2 regions of the Shinella sp. 20P9.1.1 genome follow, and region 2 is predicted to be linked to the other one. Evidence: predicted binding sites of a transcription regulator. Region 2 holds the regulator's gene; the other holds the start of a gene.
The links. Region 2 encodes PhoB, which activates phosphate uptake and scavenging genes when phosphate is short. Its sites were predicted from a motif close to TGTCATNNANCTGTCAT; they were not measured.

Region 1 (12,172 bases), on a different contig from region 2:
CCCTGTCGGCATCAGGATCGATACGGACATCAAGGCATCGCTGAAAGGGCGGGGTCTGGTCGCGAAAAGTTTTGCGGGCGAGTTGCTGCACGACCCGACCCGCCTGCTGACAGGCGAGACGAAGCCCTACCGCGTCTATACACCCTTCTGGCGCGCCTTCGAGCGGCACGGCGAGCCGCATGAGCCGATCGATGCGCCGGAAAAACTCGTCGCTCTTCATCCGGCACCGAAATCCGAAACGCTCGATGACTGGAACCTGCTGCCCAGCAAGCCGGACTGGGCGGCCACGTTCGGCGAGGTCTGGACGCCGGGCGAGGAGGCGGCGATGGAGCGCTTCGAAACCTTCGTGGAGGGTGCTATCGACGGCTATCAGGCCAAACGCGACCACCCCTCCATCGACGCCACCTCCCTGCTGTCGCCGCATCTGGCCATGGGCGAAATCTCGCCCGCGCGGGTATGGCACGCAACGCGGGGCCTGAAGGCGCCGACGGTCGATGTGATCCATTTCCGCAAGGAACTGGTCTGGCGGGAATTCTGCCATCACCTGCATTTCCACTTTCCAGCCCTTGCGGAGAAGAACTGGAACGACCGTTTCGACGCCTTTCCGTGGGAAGGCAGCACCACGGATTTCAAGGCCTGGACGCGCGGCGCGACCGGCTATCCCATCGTCGATGCCGGCATGCGGCAGCTCTGGAAACACGGTTTCATGCACAATCGCGTGCGTATGATCACCGCCTCCTTCCTGATCAAGCACCTGATGATCGATTGGCGGCGCGGCGAACAATGGTTCCGCGATACGCTCGTCGATGCGGATGCGGCGTCGAATGCGGCGAACTGGCAATGGGTCGCCGGTTCCGGCGCCGATGCCTCCCCCTTCTTCCGCATCTTCAACCCGATCCTGCAGGGCGAAAAGTTCGATCCTGACGGCACCTATGTGCGCTACTTCGTGCCTGAACTCGAAAAGCTGGATGCCGCCTTCATCCACAAACCCTTCGACGCGCCCGAAAGTGTGCTGAAGAAGGCCGACGTGGTACTGGGAAAAACCTATCCCAAGCCGCTCGTCGACCACGCCAAGGCGCGCGAACGGGCGCTTTGCGCCTACAAGGCGCTGAAAGGCGATTGATCCGCGCGCGCCATCGCTGCCGTGAGCACCGACACGAAGGCCTCGCCCGCATCATCAAGCGCGCCGCTGTTGTCAATGACGACGGTGTCCGCCGCCACCACGATTTCCGGCACCGCGCGATCGAGCCTCTTTGCAATCGCCTCAGCACTTTCCCGGCCGCGGGCGGCAAGCCGAGCGGCGAGAATTTCCGGGCGTGCGGTGACGACAACGACTTTCAGCCGCGGATAGATTGCCGCGAAAGCCGGCAGCGCGGAGCGGCTGCCATTGGCGACCAGCGTCACGCCATCGGCAAGCTCATCGAGCGTTTCGCGCGGAATGCCGTAGGACAGTCCGTGCGCATCCCATGAGACGGCAAAGCCGCCCCCGGCCTCGCGGCGGCGAAACCCGTCAACGTCGATCGCCTGATGCGCCTCTCCACCGGCATCCGCCGGGCGTGTGATGACGCGGCGCACGAATTTCACCCGCGCCTCGTCGGCGAAGTGCCTGAAGGCATAGGACATGACACTGTCCTTGCCTGCTCCGCTCGGGCCCACCACCACCACCATGGTGCCGGTCACGCTCATGCCACCCGCTTGCCCTGCCGCCAGACCGAACGCACGACCGGAACGCCGGACGGGCGGCGCACGCGCACGATATCGGCGCGCAGCCCCTTGGCGATGGCCCCGCGATCATCGAGGCCGACGGTGCGGGCGGGCGTGGTCGAGACCATGGCGATCGACTTGGAGAGGTCCATGCCCTCGTCGGCGAGGATGAAGGGCGCATGCATCAGGCTGAAGGGCACGTAGTCGGAGGAGAGCACGTCGAGCACGCCCATCTCGGCGAGATCGCGCGCGGCGATATTGCCGGAATGCGACTTGCCGCGCACGATGTTCGGCGCCCCCATCAGGACACTCATGCCGGCGCCATGCGAGGCCTTGGCGGCCTCGAAGCTGGTCGGGAATTCGGCAAGGCGGATGCCGTAGCCGATCGCTTCCTCGACATGCTCCAATGTCGCATCGTCATGGCTGGCGACCGAGATGTTGCGGGCCGCGCAGGACGCAGCGATGGCGTCGCGGTGGGGCTTGGCATAGCGGGCGGACTGGTCCTGCTGGCGCTTGCAAAAATCCTCGAATTCTTCGTCTGACAAACCGCGCTTCTTTTTATAATAGACGATGTATTGATCCATGGTCTGAAACTGGCGCTGGCCGGGCGCGTGATCCATCATCGAGACGAGACGCACCAGCGGATCGTCCTCGAACTCCTCGTAATGATCGAGCACGTTTTCTGACGAAACCTCGCAGCGCAGGTGGATGAGATGTTCCGCGCGCAGACGGTCCTCGTTCTGCGCCTCGGCGATGGCATCGGCCATGGCGCGCATCTCGCCCTTCTCGAAGCCGCCATCGGCGTCCGAGCCCATGCGCAGGCAGTCGAAGACCGTGGTGATGCCTGACGTCACCACCTGCGCGTCGTGCGACTGGATCGCCGCCGTCTTGCCCCAGCGCACGCCGGGGCGTGGCGAGTAATGCGCTTCGAGGTGATCGGTGTGCAGTTCCACAAGGCCCGGGATCAGGAAGTCGCCTTCCATGTCCTCGCCGGCCGCCGAAGGACCTTCGGAAATGTCGGCGATGAGGCCATCGCGCAGCACCAGCGTGCCTTCGAGAATCTGGTCCTCCAGCACGATGCGGGCATTGGAAAGAACGGTTTCGCGGGTCATGTCAGGCGGTCTTTCTGTTGGCGGCCCCACCCAGCGGGAAGAGCGACTGGACGGTGAAATCGGCGCTGCGCGAGGGTTCCCGGAAGAGCGCCAGGCCGTGGATCGGCAGCGGTCGACCATGGAATTCGGCGAATTGATCGAGAAGCAGACTTTCGACGGCGTCACAGCGCTCGGCCGGAACACGCCCCGTCAGCGTCATGTGGAAGCGGAACTCGTCGAAGACATAGGGATAGCCCCATTGCACGAGGTTCCGGCGCTCGTCCGCGGTCAGCTCATCCGGCTTGCGGCGCGCGATATCGGCGGAGCTGAGCGGCGCGCGGAAACGCTCGAAGCGGCGCACGACCTCGCCGGCAAAGGCCTGCAGAGGATCGCAGTGATCGCCCGGCACCACGGCGAAGAACGAGCCGAGACGGCCGACGAGGACTTCGGGAATGTCGAAGGGCTCGATCTCCGACACGAAGCGGCCGATCTCGGCGATCAACTCGGCCTCGCTGCGACCCTCGGCCAGCGAAAACGGCGCCTTCAGCGTGGCGTGAAAGCCGTAGCGGCGCGGATCGGCGGTCAGGCCCACGAGCGCCTCGGCGTCAAAACCGTTCACGGCCGGCTGTTCCAGACGGGCGCCGGTAAAGGCATTGCGGCCGAGCCAGCGCTGGGCGGCAAGGGTCAACGGGTCGCTGGCGGGCGGGGTGAAATACAGGGCGTAACGCAAGGGCTCATTCCTACCGAAAGTCATTTGACCTCGCCTCGAGAGGCGACGCCGGAGCTTGAAAGGATTCGTGTGGCAGCATCATGCCGCCAGGACGATATCAGTGCGAGGGCTTGCCCATCAGGCGCGAGCGCAACGCGTTGGAAATGCCGTCGAAGATGAAGACGACGATAAGGATCAGCAACACCATATAGGCGACGTTTTCCCAGTCCGAATTGGTGCGCATCGCCTCCCAGAGCTTCAGGCCGATGCCGCCGGCCCCGACCGCGCCGATGATCGTTGCAGAACGGGTGTTCGATTCCCAGAAATAAAGCGCCTGCGAGGCAAAGAGCGGCATGACCTGCGGCAGCACGCCATAGCGCTGCACGGCGACAGGTGCTGCACCGACAGACTTCACGCCCTCGCGCTGCTTGTCGTCGATATTCTCCAGCGCCTCGGAATAGAGTTTGCCGAGCGTTCCGGTATCCGTGAAGAAGATCGCGGACATGCCGGCGAGCGGACCGGGACCGAAGGCGCGCGTGAAGAACAGCGCCCAGATCAGCATGTCGACCGAGCGCAGGAAGTCGAAGAGGCGCTTGGTCAGCTGATTGGAAAGCCAGTTGCGCGTGATGTTGCGGGCAGCCATGAAAGCGAGCGGGAAGGCCAGCAGCATCGCGAAGAGCGTGCCGACAAAGGCCATGACGATGGTCTGGAGCAGCTTGGTCCAGACGTCGAGATGCTGCCATTCCGCATTGTAGAGAATGTTGTCCCAGGCAAGCGACAGGTTTGACTGTTTCGGGTCGATACGGTCGCCCGAGGCGATCAGCGAATAGACCTCCGCCGTCGATTTGCCATGGAACGGCGAGTTCGTATCGAACAGGAAATTCGCCCAGCCGAGGAAGCGTTTACGGATCGATATATCGTCGGCCTCGATCTCACCCCAGCCGGCGAAGCCGAAGGCGAGCGTGATCTTTTCGCCCGGCCGCTTCTGCGTCGCCCAGGCCGGCAGCGGGCCATCGACCTTCATGGCGCCCTTGTCGAGATCGACGACCAGCGTTTCGCCGGCATGCTGAACGGTCACGCGATCCGGCACGACCTCGACGCTTGTCGAGGCATTAAGTGTGATCTTCGCGCGCTTGACGACCTCCTCCTCGCGGGTCGTCGCCGTCGCCATGCTTTCTGCGGCCGCAGCCGAACCACCGAGAACGGCGCCCTCGCCCATGAAACCCATGGAGGCGGATTTCTTGGCCGTGGGGACCGATATACCCACAGCCGGCGTGGTGCGGCTCATCGTGCCGCGCTCGATCTCGACCCAGCCTGGCTCGGCATTCGGCCCGAGCGGCGAAAAGCGCGGATAGGTCAGCTTCATCGCGCCATCGGGCGCGATCGTCACTTCCGGGCGCACCTCGTAGGACACCCAGTCGGCGAGATAGGTGCCGGCAATGTTCCAGTTCGCGGTTCCCAGCACATGGCCGATGGCGAAGAACCACCAGCAATAGAGCGCATAGAGCACGAAGCCGCCGGCAATGATGGCGACGCGGAAGCGCTGCCAGAACGAGCGATGGAAGACGGCCGGGTGGCGTGCCGCGATCTCATCCATCTCAGCGGGGTTGAGGGTCGTCATGGCGCACTCCTATTGGGCCAGCCGGAAGGCCTGGTCGCCGACGAGCTTGCGGCGCAGCCAGGCGGAAAACTGGTCGACGGCGATGATGGTGATGAGCAGCAGGAGCACGATCGCGAGCGTCTTGGCCTGGTGGTTCTGGCCGATCGAAAGCCGCAGCAGCTCGCCGATACCGCCACCGCCGACGGCACCGATGATCGTCGAGGCGCGCACATTGATCTCGAGGCGCAGCAGGAAATAGCTCATGAAGTTTGGCAGGACCTGCGGCACGATGCCGAACCAGACGCGTTCGACCCAGCTCGCGCCGACGGCGCGAAGCCCCTCCTCCGCTTTCATGTCGGCGTTCTCGACCACTTCGAAGAAAAGCTTGCCGAGCGCGCCGACCGTGTGGATCGACACGGCGATGACGGCCGGCAATGGGCCGAGCGACAGGATGGCGAGGAAGAAGCCGGCGAGCACGACTTCCGGGAAGGCGCGCAGAATTTCCATGAAGCGGCGCACGAAGCCGCGCAGCAGGCGGTTGGCGACGAGGTTCTTGGCGGCGAGGAAACAGAGCAGGAAACCGAAGACCATGCCGATGACGGTGGAGAAGATCGCGATGTTCAGCGTCTCCAGCATCTTGTGGAAATATTCCGGCACGTAGAGGCTCTCGGTTATGTAGAGCCGCCCCTCGGGATAATTGTATTTGAAACTGCCGTCGTCATAGGGCGACGGCAGGTCGAACAGCGCGCGAAACACTTCCCAGCCGTCGCGCGGCACCATGTCGCCGACGAAATCGAAGAGATAGGGCAAGCGGTCGAAGAATTTTCCCGCATTCGTCTCGTTGGCAAACCACAGCGAACCAGACAGCGCGAGCGCGAGGATGGCGAAACCAAGCCAGCTATAGAGACGGCGGCGCGCGGTCAGCTCTTGAAAGTGCTGCTCGATGAGCGCGCCCTTCTCGCTGAAACCGTCGTGAAGCGTGTTCATGGCCATGGTCTGTCCGCCTCGCGGGATCTTCCGTACTTGTGATTGCCGATAAATGCCGCCCCCTCCTCCGTCATCCTCGGGCTTGACCCGAGGATCCACGCCACAGGCAATGCGGTGCGGATGTATGGATCCTCGGGTCAAGCCCGAGGATGACGTTGTGGGTGGGGCAACGTTATCGACAAGAAAAGACGCCGGCCGGTTTTCCAGCCGGCGCCTGAAGCATCGTGGCGATCAGCCGCCGATCGTTGCCTTGCGGGCGTCGATGATCGGCTTGTAGAAGTCGACATTCACTTCCGTGAACGAGGTGAAGTCACCGCCCATGACGGCAGCGAAGCAGGCCGCGTCCTTTTTCGGCAGGTCGAGCATGAACTGCTTGAACTTCGCCTTGGTGTCGTCGGCGAGCGACGTGCGAACGACGATCGGGCCGTTCGGGATCAGCGGCGACTTCCAGAGCTCGACGATGTCGTTCATGTCGAGAATGCCCTTCTCGACCATCTTGTGCAGGTTGCCGGACGTGTAGCCGTCCTTCCACTCGCCGACGCCCGAACCGAAGGTCGTGCCGGCATCGAAGGTGCCCTTCAGCACTTCGAGAACGAGGTTTTCGTGACCGCCGCCGAAGCCGGTTTCAGCGAAATATTCCTTGACCGGGCCGCCGATGGCTTCCGGCAGCGTGACGAGCGGGACGAGGTAACCGGAGGTCGAGTCGGGGTCGGCAAAGCCGAGCTTCTTGCCCTTGAGGTCTTCGAGCTTGGTGATGCCTGAGTCCTTGCGGGCGATCATGATCGAGTGGTAGCCGGTCGAACCGTCGGTCTGGACGGTCGTCAGGATCGGCTCGACGGCATCGGCCTTGGCGAGGTAGATCTTGGCAAAGCCGGATGCGCCGAGTTCGGCATAGTCGAGCGTACCGCCAAGCAGGCCCTGGATGACGCCGTCATAGTCGGCGGCCGGGAAGAACGAGACCTTCTCGAAGCCAAGCTCGGCCTTCAGGTGATCGCCGAGGCACTGGTAGTTGCGCAGGCGGTCGGCTTCGTTTTCGCCGCCGATGATGCCGACGCGGAATTCCTTGAGGTCTTCAGCCTGTACGTGGCCGGCAAGGGCGATGAGCGCGACGGCGCCCAGAAGAACTTTCTTCAGCATGGTCTCTCTCCTGTTTGGCCGGCTTTGCCGTGCCTTGAAGTGTATGGCCCTTCACGCGGGCCGTTCGATCCCGGCGGGTCAGAGACCAGCCAGTGCCAGCGGTGTCGGGCTGGCGGATTGCTTGATGTTGTCCTGGCGCGCCGGGTTGCGGATCGCCGTGGAGGTGAGGCTTTCATCGATCTCGGCGCCATCGGCGCCGGTGCCGTAGATCGTGCGCACGGCCTCGGCATCGAGGTCCCGCGCCGGGCCATCGAAGACGACGCGGCCGCCGGACATGCCGATGATGCGCTCGCAATAGGCGCGCGCCGTATCGAGCGTGTGCAGGTTGGTGACGACAGTGATGCCGTCGCGCTCGTTGATGTCGCGCAGCGCATCCATCACGATCTTGGCGTTGAGCGGATCGAGCGATGCGATCGGCTCGTCGGCGAGCAGCATCTTCGGGTTCTGCATCAGTGCACGGGCAATCGCCACGCGCTGCTGCTGGCCGCCCGAAAGCGTGCCGGCCGGCTGCAGCGCCGTCTGCTCGATGCCGAGCCGTTCCAGCGCCGCGATCGCCATGATACGCTCCTCGCGGGTGAAGAGGTTCAAGATGCTCATGACCGTCGAGCGGTGGTTCAGGCGGCCGAGCAGCACATTGGTCAGCACGTCGAGACGCGGCACGAGGTTGAACTGCTGAAAAATCATCGCGCAGTCGCGCTGCCAATTGCGCAGTGCGGAGCCGCGCAGCGACGAGACCTCGACATCGTTGAAATGGATCGTGCCTTCGCTCGGATCGGCAAGGCGGTTGATCATGCGCAGCATGGTGGACTTGCCGGCGCCCGAGCGGCCGATGACGCCGACCATCTGGCCCTGCGGAATGTCGAAAGTCACATTGTCGACCGCGACGCGCGTGCCGAAACGGCGGGTGACATTCTTCAGTCGGAACATGGCGGATCCCTCTTCCTTAACTTGCGGCCCAGGGTCGGGTCCTGTCGTTTTCGGGACTGGCTCTAAACGCTGTTGATGAAGGGGCGATGTCAGTTCGATGTCGGAAAAATAACAGTCCACAGGCCTGGTTTTCCAGCACCGGGGCGGCCTTTCTCACCCATCGTGACGGGCGAGAAAGGCTTCTGCGTCAAGTTTGCGAAAGTCGTCCAAAGCGCCGCGCAGCCGGGCATGATCCCAGTCCCACCAGGCGAGTTTTTCCATGCGCTCGGCGATGTTTCTCGGGAACCGTTCGCGGATCACCTTGGCCGCGACGCCGCCAACGATCGTGTAGGGTTCCACGTCCTTTGTGACGACGGCACCGGAGCCTATGACAGCGCCGTTACCGATCGTGACACCCGGCAGGATGGTCGATCCATGGCCGATCCACACATCGTGGCCGATGGTGACGCGATGCTCGCGCCGCCACGAGAAGAATTCGGCCTCAGGCTCCGCATCCGGCCAGTAATCGTTGGCGCGGTAGGTGAAGTGATGCAGCGTCGCACGCCACATCGGATGGTTCGTGGCGTTGATACGCACGGACGCCGCGATATTGGTGAACTTGCCGATCGTCGCACACCAGACGGAGCCGCCGTTCATGATGTAGGAATAGTCGCCGATCTCGGCTTCGCTGACGCGGCAGTTCTCGTCAATTTCCGTATAGCGGCCGAGAACCGTGTCGGAGACCACGGCCGTCGGGTGGATCAGCGGCGTTTCGGACAATTTGGTCATGCGGCAGACTTTCGCGGTGAGAAGGCCGAGACATCGACGATGCGGTCGGCGACCTTTTCGCGCACGTCCTCGTCGTGGAAGATGCCGAGAAGCGCCACGCCGGCCGCCTTCTTTTCCTCGATCATGCCGACCACGACCGCACGGTTCTTCGCATCGAGCGAGGCTGTCGGTTCGTCGAGCAGCAGGATGCGGTGATCGGTGATGAAGCCGCGGGCAATGTTGACGCGCTGCTGCTCGCCGCCGGAGAAGGTGGCGGGCGGCAGTTGCCAGAGTTCGCGCGGCAGGTTGAGGCGCGCCAGCATCGCTTCTGCCGTCTCCTGCGCCTCGGCAGCAGCGACACCGCGTGCCGTGAGCGGTTCGGCCACCACATCGACGGCTGCGACACGCGGCACGGTGCGCAGAAACTGGCTGACATAACCGAGCGTCGCGCGGCGCACCGACAGGATGGTGCGCGGATCGGCGATCGCGAGATCGAGCAGGCGACCGCCATGCTCGATCAGGATCTGGCCGCTGTCGACGGCATAGTTGCCATAGACCATCTTGAGCAGCGAGCTCTTGCCGATGCCGGACGGGCCGCCCAGCACGACGCATTCGCCTGCTTTTACCGAGAAGCTCACATTGGACATGACGGGCAGGCGGATGCCGTCGCGAAGATGCATCGTGAAACTCTTCGCGACTTCGGAAACAACGAGGGGTGTCGGCATATTATTTTTCCTTTTGACGCATGGTCTTGGCCGAAAACCGGTTCCCACTTTTCGGGACCATGCTTCACACCTGAAGGATCGAGGAAACGAGGAGCTGGGTATAGGCTTCGCGCGGATCGTCGAGCACGCGGTCGGTCAGGCCCTGCTCGATGACGAGGCCGTCCTTCATCACCATCATGCGGTGCGACAGGAGGCGCGCGACGGCAAGATCGTGCGTGACGATGATCGCCGAGAGGCCGAGATCCTGGACGAGGCCGCGCAGCAGATCGAGCAGGCGGGCCTGCACCGAAACGTCGAGGCCGCCGGTCGGCTCGTCCATGAAGATCAGGCGCGGCGCGGTCACGAGGTTGCGGGCGATCTGCAGGCGCTGGCGCATGCCGCCGGAGAAGGCGCGCGGCTGGTCGTCGATGCGGTCGGTGCTGATCTCCACCCGCCGCAGCCAATCGCCGGCCGTCTCGCGGATCTGGCCATAGTGCCGGTCGCCGACGGCCATCAGGCGTTCACCGACATTGGCGCCGGCCGAAACAGCCATGCGCAGGCCATCGGCCGGGTTCTGGTGCACGAAACCCCAGTCGGTGCGCATCAGGAAGCGGCGTTCCGCCTCGCTCATGCGGGAGAGTTCGCGCATGTCGCCGTCGCGCATGCGGTATTCGACGGCACCGGAGGTCGGCATCAGGCGGGTGGCAAGGCAGTTGAGCAGCGTCGTCTTGCCCGAGCCGGATTCGCCGACGATCGCCAGCACTTCACCCGGCCAGAGATCGAAGGAGACGTTCTGGCAGCCGATGCGCGCGCCGTAGAATTTCGAGATATCGCGGACTTTGAGAAGCGGAATGTCGGTCATTCGGCAGCCTCCTTGTTATAGGCGAGATGACCACGGTGGCCGTGGGCGCAGCGGTTTTCGCAATGGTCGGTATCCGAGCAGACGAACATTCGCCCGCCCTTGTCGTCGAGCACCACTTCGTCGAGATAGACATTCTCAGCGCCGCACAACGCGCAGGGTTTGTCGAAGCTCTGGATCTCGAAGGGATGGTCCTCGAAATCGAGGCTGACGACCTCGGTATAGGGCGGCACCGCATAGATGCGCTTCTCGCGGCCGGCGCCGAAGAGCTGGAGCGCCTCGGACATGTGCATCTTCGGATTGTCGAATTTCGGTGTCGGCGACGGGTCCATCACATAGCGCCCCTCCACCTTCACCGGATAGGCATAGGTCGTGGCGATATGGCCGTTGCGGGCGATATCCTCGTAGAGCTTGACATGCATGAGGCCATATTCTTCCAGCGCATGCATCTTGCGCGTCTCGGTCTCGCGCGGTTCGAGGAAGCGCAGCGGCTCCGGGATCGGCACCTGATAGACGAGCGTCTGGCCGGCCGTCAGCTTCTCCTCGGGGATGCGGTGACGCGTCTGGATGATCGTCGCCTCGCGCGTCTTGGTCGTGACAGCCACATTGGCGACCTTCTGGAAAAAGGCGCGGATGGAGACGGCATTGGTCGTATCGTCCGCCCCCTGGTCGATGACCTTCAGCACATCCTGCGGTCCGAGGATCGCCGCCGTCACCTGCACGCCGCCGGTGCCCCAGCCATAGGGCATGGGCATTTCGCGCGAGGCAAAGGGCACCTGATAGCCGGGGATCGCGATCGCTTTCAGGATCGCGCGGCGGATCATGCGTTTCGTCTGTTCGTCGAGATAGGCAAAATTATAGGTCGCCAGTTCTGCCGTGCTCATTCTGCGGCCTCCGGAAGATCGGTGTCGGTGTTTTGCGCAGCCTCGTATTCGCGGCGCATGCGGCGCACGAGGTCGAGTTCAGCCTGGAAGTCTACGTAGTGCGGGAGCTTCAGGTGCTCGACGAAGCCGGTCGCCTGCACATTGTCGGAATGGGAGATGACGAATTCCTCGTCCTGCGCCGGCGCTACGATGTCCTCGCCGAACTCTTCCGCCCGCAGCGCCCGGTCGACCAGCGACATGGCCATGGCCTTGCGCTCGCTCTGGCCGAAAACGAGGCCGTAGCCGCGGGTGAACTGCGGCGGGTTCTTCGCCGAGCCCTTGAACTGCGCGATCATCTGGCATTCGGTGATCTGGATGCGGCCGAGCGAGACGGCAAAGCCGAGCTCCGGCATGTCCAGCTCCACCTCGACCTCGCCGATGCGCACTTCGCCCACGAAGGGATGGGTGCGGGCATAACCGCGCTGCGTGGAATAGCCGAGCGCCAGCAGGAAGCCCTCGTCGCCACGGGCGAGCGCCTGCAGGCGCAGGTCGCGGGCCATCGGGAATTCCAAGGGCTCGCGGGTGATATCGCCGGCGACATGGCCATCCGGCATGTCGCCGTCATCCTCGACCAGGCCTTCACCGGCCAGAATGTCGGAGACGCGCATGACCGGCTCACCGGCCTCGTCGCGTTCCAGCGGGGCATCAATCTCTTCGTCCGTCAGAAGCGACGGATCGAGCAGGCGGTGCGTATAGTCGAAGGTCGGGCCGAGCAGCTGGCCGCCCGGCAGGTCCTTGTAGGTCGCCGAGACGCGGCGCTCGACGAGCATCTCGCCCGTCTCGA
Region 2 (12,172 bases):
GGTGAAGGCGAGGATGCCCTTTCCGAGCAGCTCGTGCGGCTCCGTCGCACCGGCCGCGATCGCGGCATCGAGCGCGTCCTGATCGAAGCGGGCATAGGCGCGCACGTTCTCCGGTGCGGCGAAATCCGCCACCAGCAGGTCGACCGGGCCATCGCCCTTTGTCTGGACGATCAGCTTGCCCTCGAACTTCAGCGAGGTGCCGAGCAACACGGTGAGCGTGATGGCTTCAGCAAGCAGCCGCGCGACGGGCGCGGGATAGTTGTGCCGGCCGAGAATGGTGTCGAGCATCGGGCCGAGCTGCACGGCACGGCCGCGCACGTCGAGGCCTTCGACCTGGAACGGCAGGACATGGTCGTCGCCGGCAAAGCCGACTTCACCGAGTTTCAGGGCACTTTCAGCCATCATCGTTCTGCTCCTTGCACATCGGGAAGCCACCGGGCCATGGGCCCGGCTGCTTTCGACCGGCGTTCTACCGTGATTTGAGCGCGCTCTTGCCCGATCATTCCATACCGGGCGGGCATACGCCAGAGAAAGCGCCTTCCGGCGCTTCGTGATGGCCCCTAGATCGTGCGGGCGGCACGGTTTTTCAAGACGCGTCTCAGACGGCGCCGAGGCACCAGGCGAGGATCGACTTCTGTGCGTGCAGGCGGTTTTCCGCCTCGTCGAAGACCACGGACTGCGGGCCGTCGATGACCTCGTCCGTCACCTCCTCGCCGCGATGGGCCGGCAGGCAGTGCATGAACAGCGCATCCTTGTCGGCGCGCGCCATCAGCTGCTTGTTGACCTGATAAGGCTGGAAGATGTTGTGGCCGCGGGCGCGATGCTCCTGGTTCATCGAGACCCAGCAGTCGGTGACGACGAGATCGACGCCGTCGATGATGGCGTCAGGATCATGGCCGAGCAGGATGTTGCCGCCATTGTCGCGCGCCCAGTTCAAAATCTTGTCGTCGGGCTCCGAGCCCATCGGCACGGCCATCTTCATCGTGTAGCCGAAGCGGGCGGAGCCCTCGACGAAGGAATGCAGCACATTGTTGCCGTCGCCGGTCCAGGCGAACGTCTTGCCCTTGGCGAGACCACGATGCTCCTCGAAGGTCATGACGTCGGCCATGATCTGGCAGGGATGCGTCAGGTCCGTCAGCGCGTTGATGACGGGAACGGTGGCATGCTCGGCAAGCTCCAGCAAGCGGTTGTGGTCCGTCGTGCGGATCATGATGGCATCGACATAACGCGACAGCACCTTGGCGGTGTCGCCGATCGTCTCGGCGCGGCCGAGCTGCATTTCCGTGCCCGACAGGAACAGCGTCTCGCCCCCGAGCTGGCGCATGCCGACATCGAAAGAGACGCGCGTGCGGGTGGAGGGCTTCTCGAAGATCATCGCGAGCATCTTGCCGGCGAGCGGTCGCTCTTCCTTGCCGGCCTTGTTGGCTGCCTTGCGCTTGTGCGCATCGTCCATGATGACGCGGAGATCGCTTTCCGAAACGGCGGAAAGGTCGAGGAAATGCTTGGCCATGATGTGTCCTGTCTGTCCTGGTCTCTGATCAGGCGGCTTTCGCCGCCGTCAGCTTTTCGGCTGCGCGCTCGATGCGGGCGAGCCCTTCGCGTGCTTCTTCGGCGGTGACGGTGAGCGGCGGCAGCAGCCGCAGCACATTGTCGCCGGCCGGCACGCCCAGCAGTTTTTCCGCGCGAACGGCCTTCAGGAGGTCGGCGACGGGGATTTTCGCCTTGATGCCGAGCATCAGGCCCTCGCCGCGCACATCCTCGATCACCTCGGGGAAACGATCCTTCAGCGCCGCAAGGCCCTGACGGAAGACCAGCGCCACGTCGCGCACATGTTCGAGGAAGCCGTCTTCAAGCACGACGTCGAGCACGGCATTGCCGACGGCCATGGCAAGCGGATTGCCGCCATAGGTCGAGCCATGCGTGCCAGCGACCATGCCGGAGGCGGCTTCATTGGTGGCAAGGCAGGCGCCGAGCGGAAAGCCGCCGCCGATGCCCTTGGCGACCGCCATGATGTCGGGCGTCACGCCCGCCCATTCATGGGCAAAGAGGCGGCCCGTGCGGCCGACGCCGGACTGGACCTCGTCGAGGATCAGCAGCAGGCCGTATTCGTCGCAGAGCTGGCGCAACTCCTGCATGAATTCCTTCGAGACGGGACGGATGCCGCCCTCGCCCTGCACCGGCTCGATCAGGATGCCGGCGGTTTCCTCGGTGATCGCATCCTTGACGGCGGCGATATCGCCGAAGGGCAGCTTCAGGAAGCCGGGAGCCTTGGGGCCAAAGCCTTCGATATACTTCTCCTGTCCGCCGGCCGCGATCGTCGCGATCGTGCGGCCATGGAAGGCGCCGTCGAAGGTGATGATATGGAACTTGCCGGGATGGCCCTTGGCGAAGTGATGGCGGCGCGCGGTCTTGATCGCGCATTCCAGCGCTTCGGCACCCGAATTGGTGAAGAACACCTTGTCGGCGAAGGTCGCGTCCGTCAGCCGGCGGCCGAGGCTTTCCTGGCCGGGCACCTCATAGAGGTTGGACAGGTGCCAGACCTTGTCGGCCTGATCCTTCAGCGCGGCGACGAGATGAGGATGCGCATGGCCCAGCGAATTGACGGCGACGCCGGCGGCGAAATCGAGATATCGCTCGCCATCTTCGGCGATCAGCCAGACGCCCTCCCCGCGCGTGAACCGGAGCGGCGCACGCATATAGGTTTCATAGAGCGGCGCGGCATCGGCCATGGCGCGTATCCTCCGAAAAGAGATGCGAAAAAAGACGTCTGACACTTGACTTTTCCGGGCTCCAGAAAAATCAAAAGCCGCCTTTCGGCGGCATGCGGCACTATCGGCATTTCACCTGGGGATGTCAACAAAATCGCACCCCGAGTGACGCTGAACCTCCCGCAAGGTGAGGATTCACGGCACGCGCGGAAGGTGTCTCCATCGAGTCACACCCGACCAGCAAGTTGGGGAAAACCTCGAAATCGATTCGCGCCGATTCCCGCGACTCTTGTCACAGAGTCCCCCGGTCTCTAGGTTAAAGACCAATTACTAGACTGCATGCGGCGGAACTAGTCACCAAAAGAGTTGAAGGCGTTCAGGTTCCGGATCTGTCCGGGACGCGACGAGGGATTCCCGCATCGAACGCCGAGCGGAGACGAAAACATGAACTGGACAGACGAGCGCGTCGAAAGACTCAAGAAGCTCTGGGCCGAGGGTTTGAGCGCGAGCCAGATCGCGGCACAACTCGGCGGCGTCAGCCGCAATGCCGTCATCGGCAAAGTGCACCGGCTGAACCTGCCGGGCCGCGCCAAGGCCGGCGGAACGCAGGCCACCGCCCGCCCGAAGCGCCCGGCGCCGGCGGCCCCCCGCCCCGCGACCTTCCAGGCCCGTGCCGTCACGCCGCGCACCGCAGCCCGTCCGGCAGCGATCGCCAAGGACGACATGGACACGGAATTCGAGGCCGTCGCCGAACAGCTCCCGGTTCCCGCCAACGGCAACAATGTCGTCGTGCCGATGTCGCGCAAGCTGGAACTGACGCAGCTCACCGAGCGCACCTGCAAGTGGCCGATCGGCGATCCGCTGAACGAAGACTTCCATTTCTGCGGCAACGAATCCCCTGACAATTCGCCCTACTGCACCTACCACCAGCGCCTCGCCTACCAGCCCTCGGCCGAGCGCCGCCGGATGCGCTGACAGCAATCGATATGAAATGAAAACGGAGCCGAAAGGCTCCGTTTTTGTTTGAGGCGATGGATGGCAGCCCCAAAACGCAAACAGGCCCCGCAGGGCCCATTTCCGTCCTTGGGAGGAATGGCGGATCGCTCAGGTTTCCAGCGAATAGCCGGCGCCGCGGACAGTGCGGATGACGTCCTGCATATTGGCGAAGTTGAGCGCCTTGCGCAGACGGCCGACATGCACGTCGACGGTGCGCTCGTCGACATAGATGTCGTGGCCCCATACACCGTCCAGCAGCTGCGAGCGCGAGAAGACGCGGCTCGGCGAGGTCATCAGGAATTCCAGGAGGCGGAACTCCGTCGGGCCGAGGCGAACCTCGCGGGTGCGACGGTGGACGCGGTGGGTCTCGCGGTCGAGCTCGATATCGCCGCAGCGCAGCACCGTCGAGACGACCTCGGGCTTGGCACGGCGCAGCATGGCGCGCACGCGCGCCACCAGTTCCGGCGTCGAGAAGGGCTTGACGACATAATCGTCGGCGCCGGTGGCCAGACCACGCACTCGCTCGCTCTCCTCGCCGCGCGCCGTCAGCATGATGATCGGCAGGCGCTCGGTTTCCGGCCGCTGGCGCAGGCGCCGGCACAGCTCGATGCCGGAAACGCCCGGCAGCATCCAGTCGAGGATGAGGAGGTCGGGCATGCGCTCCTGCAAGCGCATTTCCGCCTCGTCACCCGATAGGATCGTATCGACCTCGAAACCCTCGGCTTCGAGATTGTAGCGCAGGAGAACGCTCAGCGCCTCCTCGTCTTCCACGACGGCTATTCTGGGCACCATGGACAGGGTTCCTGCTCAAACTTACTCGGACGCTTCGGCGATGTCGGCCGCGACGACCGATGTCGATGTATCGTCCTTCGGGCGCTCGCCTTCCGGCTGGGAGCCGGTCGCCATGTAGTAGATGGTTTCGGCGATGTTGGTCGCGTGGTCGCCGATGCGCTCGATGTTCTTGGCGCAGAACAAAAGATGCGTGCAGGGCGTGATGTTGCGCGGGTCTTCCATCATGTAGGTCAGCAGTTCGCGGAACAGCGAGGTGTAGATCGCATCGATCTCGTCGTCGCGCTCGCGGATGGCCTTGGCCTTGTCCACCGAGCGGGTGGCGAAGACGTCGAGCACTTCCTTGAGCTGCATCAACGCCAGTTCGGCGAGATGCTCGAGGCCGCGGGCGAGCTTGCGCGGCATGCCCGAGCTCTGCACGGCAATCACGCGCTTTGCGGTGTTCTTGCCGAGGTCGCCGACGCGCTCCAGTTCGGCAGCGATGCGGATCGTGCCCATGATTTCGCGCAGGTCCGCCGCCATCGGCTGGCGCTTGGCGATGGTGACGATCGCCTTTTCGTTGATCTGGCGCTCGGCATTGTCGAGGATGACATCCTCGGAAATGACCTTCTGGGCCAGCGCCACGTCGGTGGAAACGAGGGCGCGGACGGAATCCGCCACCATCTGCTCGGCCGTGCCGCCCATTTCGGAGATGCGGCGGGAGAGGTACTTCAGTTCTTCGTCGTAAATCGAAACAATATGGGTCGATGACATCGTTCTGTCCTTAATGCGCTCGGGTTTCAGGGGCGTCAGCGACGAAAGCGTCAGCCGAAGCGGCCCATGATGTAGTCCTGCGTGCGCTGGTCATCCGGGTTGGTGAACATCTTGTCGGTGTCGTTCTCCTCGACGAGGTTGCCGAGGTGGAACATGGCGGTGCGCTGCGAGACGCGGGCCGCCTGCTGCATGGAGTGCGTCACGATGACGATGGTGAAGTTGGCGCGCAGCTCGTGGATGAGCTCCTCGACCTTGGCCGTCGCGATCGGGTCGAGTGCCGAGCAGGGTTCGTCCATCAGGATGACTTCGGGGCTGACGGCGACGGCGCGTGCGATGCACAGGCGCTGCTGCTGGCCGCCGGAGAGGCCCGTGCCGCCTTCCTGCAGGCGATCCTTCACCTCGTTCCACAGGCCGGCCTTCTGAAGGCTCTTTTCCACGATGGCGTCCATGTCGGCCTTCGACTTGGCAAGACCGTGGATGCGTGGGCCGTAGGCGACGTTTTCGTAGATCGACTTCGGGAACGGGTTCGGCTTCTGGAAGACCATGCCGACGCGGGCGCGCAGTTCGACGACGTCGATGTTCGGGTCGTAGATATCGTCCGTATCGAGCGTGATGCGGCCGGTGACGCGGCAGCCGTCGATCGTGTCGTTCATGCGGTTCAGCGTGCGCAGGAAGGTCGACTTGCCGCAACCCGACGGGCCGATCAGCGCCGTCACGGTGTTTTCGCGGACGTTGAGATTGACGTCGTAGAGGGCGCGCTTGTCGCCGTAATAGACCGAAACGTCCTTGCCGATCATCTTGTAGGAAATGTCGTTCATTTTCTTGTCCAGCGCTTTCTCGACTGCTGCTTCTAACATCATGTTCATAGGATCGGTCCTTCTACCAGCGCCGTTCGAAACGGCGGCGCAACAGGATGGCGCCAACATTCATGAGGATGAGGAAGATGAGGAGCACCATGATGGCGCCCGAGGTGCGCTCCACGAAGGCACGCTCGGCCTCGTTCGCCCACATGTAGATCTGTACCGGCAGAGCCGTGGAGGGTTCCAGCGGCGTTCCGGGAATATCGGCGACGAAGGCGACCATGCCAATGAGCAGCAGCGGTGCGGTTTCGCCGAGCGCATGCGCCAAACCGATGATCGTGCCTGTCAGGATGCCCGGCATGGCGAGCGGCAGGACGTGGTGGAACACGGTCTGCATCTTGGATGCGCCGAGGCCGAGGGCGGCGGAGCGGATCGACGGGGGCACGGCCTTGAGGGCAGCGCGGGTCGCGATGATGATCGTCGGCAGCGTCATCAGCGTCAGCACCAGGCCACCGACGAGGGCTGCCGAGCGCGGGAAGCCCGCGAAATTGACGAAGACGGCGAGACCGAGCAGACCGTAAACGATCGACGGCACGGCGGCGAGGTTGTTGATGTTCACCTCGATCAGATCCGTGAAGCGGTTCTTCGGGGCGAATTCCTCGAGATAGATCGAAGCGGCGACGCCGATGGGCAGCGACAGCACCAGAACGATCAGCATCATGTAGAGCGAGCCGACGATGGCAACGCCGAGGCCTGCCGCTTCCGGACGGCTCGATGCGCCGTTGATGAAGAGGCCAGTGTTGAAGTGCTTGGAGAGCGCGCCGCTTTCGACGAGCGTGTTCATCCAGCCGACCTGCTTGTCGGAGATCTTGCGGTTGTTTTCCGCTACCGAGAGATCGATCTGGCCTTTGAAGGCCGAGTCGAGATCACCGTGCGCAAGGAATGTCACCGTCTGCGTGGTGCCGATGATCGCCGGATTGGCGACGACCATGTCGCGGAACTGCGTGCGAACGCTGTCCGAGATCATGCCGTTGACGGCCTTGAGGCCGGCACGGTCCTTTTCATCGACGCCGAGAACCTTGGCGAGCGCGTTACGGGCAACGACCGGATAGTTGGCCGAGACCAGCTTCTGCGGGTTGGTGGCGCGCTCGTTGTTCTTGTCGATGACCTGTTCGGAGAACTCGACCGGAATGGTGATCATCGACTGCTGAAATGCGGTGTAGCCCTTGGAGACCACAGAAAACAGCAGAAGGAACAGGAAGAGCAGACCGAAGGCGATCGCTGCCATGCCGAAGAGGCGGAAGCGGCGCTCGGCGGCGTAGCGGCGGCGAAGGCCGATGTCGCGGCGTTCGGGTTTGGCGGTGACGCCAAGGGCGGCCATCGAAGGGCTCGTGGAGACCTGGCTCATTCGTACTGCTCCCGGTATTTGCGCACGATGTAAAGGGCGTAGATGTTCAGGCAAAGCGTGATGAAGAACAGCGTGATGCCGAGTGCGAAGGCCACCAGCGTCTGCGGCGAGGTGAATTCGAGGTCACCCGTCAGCTGGTTGACGATCTTGACGGTCACGGTTGTCATCGGCTCGAAGGGATTGAGCTGCATGCGGGCGGCAACACCGGCGGCAAGCACCACAATCATGGTTTCGCCGACGGCGCGCGAGGCGGTCATCAGCAGCGCGCCGACGATGCCCGGAAGTGCTGCCGGCAGAATGACGCGCTTGATCGTTTCCGAACGCGTGGCACCCAGACCAAGCGAACCGTCACGCAGCGCCCGCGGCACGGCGGTGATGATGTCGTCCGACAGCGAGGAGACGTAAGGGATCAGCATGATGCCCATGACGAAACCGGCGGTCAGAACGCTCTGCGCCTGGATAAAGTTCGTGTAGTTGCCGGTGACGAGGCCGTTCAGCTGGGCGGAGATATCGCGCAGGAACGGGCCGACGGTCACCAGCGCGAAGAAGCCGTAAACGATGGTCGGGATGCCGGCGAGCACTTCGAGCAGGGGCTTGGCCACCGAACGGACGTGCCGCGAGGCATATTCCGACATGTAGATAGCGGCGAAGAGGCCGACCGGCACGGCGACCAGCATAGCGACAAAGCCGATATAGAGCGTGCCGGCAAGCAGCGGGATCAGGCCGAACTGGCCGGCGGAGGCCGTGGCACCCGCAGCGGCGAAACGCGGATCCCAGACCGTGCCGAAGAAGAATTCCCAGGCCGGCACCATGTTGAAGAAGTGCACGGCTTCCGTGAACATCGAGGCGACGATGCCGACCGTCGTAAGGATGGCGATCGACGAGGCGCCGATGAGGCCGACCAGCATCATGCCTTCGACGCGGTTGCGGGCGCGGAATTTTGGCGCGATCGAGCGATAGGAAAAGAACGCACCGACGGCGGCGACGATAACGACGAGGATCGACAGCATGGTGCCGCTCGTGTTCGTCATGCGGTTGAGGTCGTCGGCCGACTTCAGCATGTAGGGCGCGGGCTCGGCGGCGACCGGCACGCCTTTGCTGGCGAGCACGTCGCGAGCGGCGGCACCGTCCTTGAACAGGGCCTCACGCTCTTCCGCCGTCAGCACCTTGAAGCCGCGGGCGATGGCCGAGATCATGTTGTAGTTGAGGTTCTGCGTGGCCTGCGGCTCGGCCTTCACCTCTTCAGGGAAGCCGGCGCGGACGGTCGAGCTGATATAGATCGGGCTGGCGATGACCCAGACGAACACGACAACAACCGCCGGAAGAATGGCCCACAGGGCAACGAACGAGCCGTAATAGCCCGGCCGCGAATGCAGGTTTGAAAGCTTGCCGCCGGCAAGCGCGTTGGCGCGCCAGCTGCCAATAAGATAGCCCACCACGCCGATTGCGGCGACGACGAGCAGAAGAAGGGAAATACTCATTGAGGAAATTCTCCCGGCGAGATCATCCGCGGTGTCATTCATGCGACGGGCGAAATTTGCCCGAAAGGAAGCGGCCGGCGCGTGTCTAGCGCGCCGGCCAACGTCAATTACATGATCTTGCCGTCGACGAAGGCCTTGCGGACCTCTTCACGCTCGGCGTCCGGAGCCGGAACGAGGCCGTATTCGGCGAGCGGGCTGTCGGGGCCGATCATGTCGTCGCTCGTGAAGAACTCGACATATTCCTTCAGGCCGGGGATGACGCCAAGATGTGCCTTCTTGACGTAGAAGAACAGCGGGCGCGAAACCGGGTATTCGCCGGAAGCGATCGTCTCGGTCGACGGAACGATGCCGCTGACGGTCGCGACCTTCAGCTTGTCGGCGTTGTTTTCGTAGAAGGAGAGGCCGAACACGCCAAGGCCGGTCTTGTTGGCGGCGATGCGGGCCAGCGTTTCGGTGTAGTCGCCGTCGATGTCGACAGCCAGGCCGTCCTTGCGAACGGCGATGCACTTGGCATGCTGTTCCTTTTCGTCGGCAACGGCAGCCTTGATCACGTCGAGAGCGCCGGTGGCCTTGCAGCCTGCGGCCAGCATCTTCTCGTCGAAGACTTCGCGGGTGCCGTGCTTTTCGCCCGGAATGTAGGCGGCGATTTCAGCGTCCGGCAGGTCCTTGTTGACGTCCGACCACTTCTTGTTCGGGTTGGCGACGAGCTTGCCGTCGACGACGATTTCAGCGGCGAGCGCGAGGTAGAGGTCCTTCGGCTCGAGCTTCAGGTCGGCATTGCCGCTATCGGTTGCGAAGACGATGCCGTCATAGCCGATCTTCACTTCCTGAATCTCGGTGACGCCGGCTGCCTTGCAGGCCTCGATTTCGCTGTCCTTCATCGGACGCGACGCGTTGGCGATGTCGAGGGTCTCCGGGCCGACGCCCTTGCAGAATTCCTTGAGGCCGCCACCCGTGCCGCCGGATTCGACGATCGGGGTCTTGAAGTCGGGGAAGGTCTCGCCGAACGTCTCGGCGACGATCTTGGCATAGGGAAGAACGGTGGACGAGCCGGCGATCTGGATCTGGTCGCGCGCAACGGCAACGCCTGCGAATGCGGCGGAGGCAACGAGCGCCGCGAGGGTGAGCTTAAGAGATTTCATCTGGGTTCTCCCGAAGAGGACGTGTGTGGAAAGCGCTGTTTTCGCGCTGTCTGCCGTTGACCGGCGGCTCTTCTCTAAACCCCGGACGCCCTCTCTTTTATGTCGGTTTGACGAAACATTTGTGACACACCAAGCCACTGAAAATACTAACATATTTTCAGCGGCACGAAAGGACCGCGTCCTTTTATGTCAAAAACGCACGGTAAAGACCGTGCCCTTGCCCACTTCGGACTTCACCACCAGACGCGCCCGGTGGCGGGTGAGGATGTGCTTGACGATGGCAAGACCGAGCCCTGTGCCCTTCTTGGACCGGCTCGCTTCCACGTTAACCCGGTAGAAACGTTCGGTGATGCGCGGGACATGTTCGGGTGGAATACCCGGACCATAGTCGGTGACCGACAATTCGACCGGCGCACCGCCGCCGCCTGTCAGCGCCACATCCACCCGCTTGCCCTCCTGACCGTATTTGCAGGCGTTCTCGATCAGGTTCTCCATGACCTCGACCAGCTCGTCGCGGTCACCGTTGACCATGAGGGCATGCCCGGGCAGGTCGAGGGCGATCTCGACGCCGAGATCGGTCGCAAGCGGTTGCAGGCTGTCGCGCACATGGGCGATCAGCGGCACCAGATCCACCGTCTGGTCGGGCGTGAGGTTCGAGCGCAGTTCAAGCCGCGACAGCGACAGGAGGTCATCGACGAGGCGGCTCATGCGCGTCGCCTGCTCATGCATGATGCCGAGAAAACGCTCATGCGCCTTCACGTCGTTCTTCGCCGGCCCCTGCAGGGTTTCGATGAAGCCGCGCAGCGAGGCGAGCGGCGTGCGCAGCTCATGGCTGGCATTGGCGATGAAGTCGGAGCGCATGCGGTCGATGCGCCGCGCCTGGGAGACGTCGCGGAAGGTGAGGAGCCAGAGCGGTTCGCCTGTGGTGTTTTCGACGAGCGGGGCGATGCGCACGACATAGACCGTTTCCGACGGCAGGCGCTCGGCATGTTCCGTCTCGCGCGGCTGGCCGGCGGCGATCGCATCGCGCACCATGTCGAGAATGCCGGGCGCGCGGATGCGGCCGGCAAGATCGCTGCCCGCGGGGATCACGCCGAAAATCGCCTCGGCGGCGCGGTTCTGGAGTTTGATCGTCTCGCGGCCGGACAAGAGGATGGCCGGTGCATCGAGCGCACCGAGCACGGCGGCGATGGCGGCAAGCTCCTGCCTGTGCGGATCGGCCGGCGGCGTTTCCGGCACCGCGAGGGCGGATGGACCGACGGCCATGGTCCGGCCCGTCTCGACCATGCGCCGGTCGGTGCGCAGCAGGCCGGCGATGACGAGCAGAAGAACGGTGAACGACACCCAGCCCAGATGCAGGCCGGCAAGCCAGATCATGAAGCCGACAAAAACAGCAGAGGCGATCAGAACCCGCACGCCCCACAGTTGCGCCGCCAGCCAGCCGAAACCCGTCCGCTGATCCGAAACCGCCACCCATTCCCTCGCAAGCATCATGTCCTCCGCGCCTCCACCGATTCTGGAGGAATAGCGCGGTTTCATGACATGTTTTTCACGGTCCGCTTGAATTCGCAATGCGGTTGTGGCCACCTTCCGGTTTACGCGGCGTGAGCCGTGCCCCTATCCGAAGGAGTGAACCATGGCGGAAAAGGCCGAAAGCCGGGCGGTGGAGCTGGATATCCACGGCAAGAAGCGGGTGTTCGACATAGACGATCCGAAGCTGCCCGACTGGATCGAGAACAAGGCCTTCGGCTCCGACGACTATCCCTATGACAAAAAGCTCGACAACAAGGACTACGAGAAGACGCTGAAGCTTCTCCAGATCGAACTGGTCAAGGTGCAGTTCTGGCAGCAGAAGACCGGCACGCGCATCATGACCGTTTTCGAGGGCCGCGATGCCGCCGGCAAGGGCGGCGCGATCCACGCCACCATGTCCTACATGAACCCGCGCTCCGCCCGCGTCGTGGCGCTGACCAAGCCGACGGAGACCGAGCTTGGCCAGTGGTATTTCCAGCGCTACGTCTCGACATTCCCGACGGCAGGCGAGTTCGTGCTGTTCGACCGTTCCTGGTACAACCGCGCCGGCGTCGAGCCCGTC

Region 1: phnC (phosphonate ABC transporter ATP-binding protein) is a predicted target of PhoB. The motif match lies at 8,242-8,258, and genes of this name have one in related genera.

Annotation. Positions count from the first base shown of each region.
Region 1 covers NZ_JBYOLC010000001.1:274,027-286,198, reverse strand. Annotated here, with positions in the region: gene AC27VQ_RS01305 (cryptochrome/photolyase family protein) at 1-1,123, shown strand, start outside; gene phnN (phosphonate metabolism protein/1,5-bisphosphokinase (PRPP-forming) PhnN) at 1,099-1,686, opposite strand; gene AC27VQ_RS01295 (alpha-D-ribose 1-methylphosphonate 5-triphosphate diphosphatase) at 1,683-2,816, opposite strand; gene AC27VQ_RS01290 (DUF1045 domain-containing protein) at 2,818-3,525, opposite strand; gene phnE (phosphonate ABC transporter, permease protein PhnE) at 3,623-5,125, opposite strand; gene phnE (phosphonate ABC transporter, permease protein PhnE) at 5,135-6,091, opposite strand; gene phnD (phosphonate ABC transporter substrate-binding protein) at 6,323-7,228, opposite strand; gene phnC (phosphonate ABC transporter ATP-binding protein) at 7,307-8,155, opposite strand; gene AC27VQ_RS01265 (DapH/DapD/GlmU-related protein) at 8,309-8,923, opposite strand; gene phnL (phosphonate C-P lyase system protein PhnL) at 8,920-9,627, opposite strand; gene phnK (phosphonate C-P lyase system protein PhnK) at 9,692-10,468, opposite strand; gene AC27VQ_RS01250 (alpha-D-ribose 1-methylphosphonate 5-phosphate C-P-lyase PhnJ) at 10,465-11,349, opposite strand; gene AC27VQ_RS01245 (carbon-phosphorus lyase complex subunit) at 11,346-12,172, opposite strand, start outside.
Region 2 covers NZ_JBYOLC010000002.1:202,931-215,102, reverse strand. Annotated here, with positions in the region: gene AC27VQ_RS04640 (Hsp33 family molecular chaperone) at 1-402, opposite strand, end outside; gene argF (ornithine carbamoyltransferase) at 599-1,510, opposite strand; gene AC27VQ_RS04630 (aspartate aminotransferase family protein) at 1,539-2,729, opposite strand; gene AC27VQ_RS04625 (GcrA family cell cycle regulator) at 3,153-3,683, shown strand; gene phoB (phosphate regulon transcriptional regulator PhoB) at 3,813-4,496, opposite strand; gene phoU (phosphate signaling complex protein PhoU) at 4,518-5,246, opposite strand; gene pstB (phosphate ABC transporter ATP-binding protein PstB) at 5,297-6,112, opposite strand; gene pstA (phosphate ABC transporter permease PstA) at 6,126-7,427, opposite strand; gene pstC (phosphate ABC transporter permease subunit PstC) at 7,451-8,935, opposite strand; gene AC27VQ_RS04595 (substrate-binding domain-containing protein) at 9,043-10,077, opposite strand; gene phoR (phosphate regulon sensor histidine kinase PhoR) at 10,267-11,571, opposite strand; gene ppk2 (polyphosphate kinase 2) at 11,714-12,172, shown strand, end outside.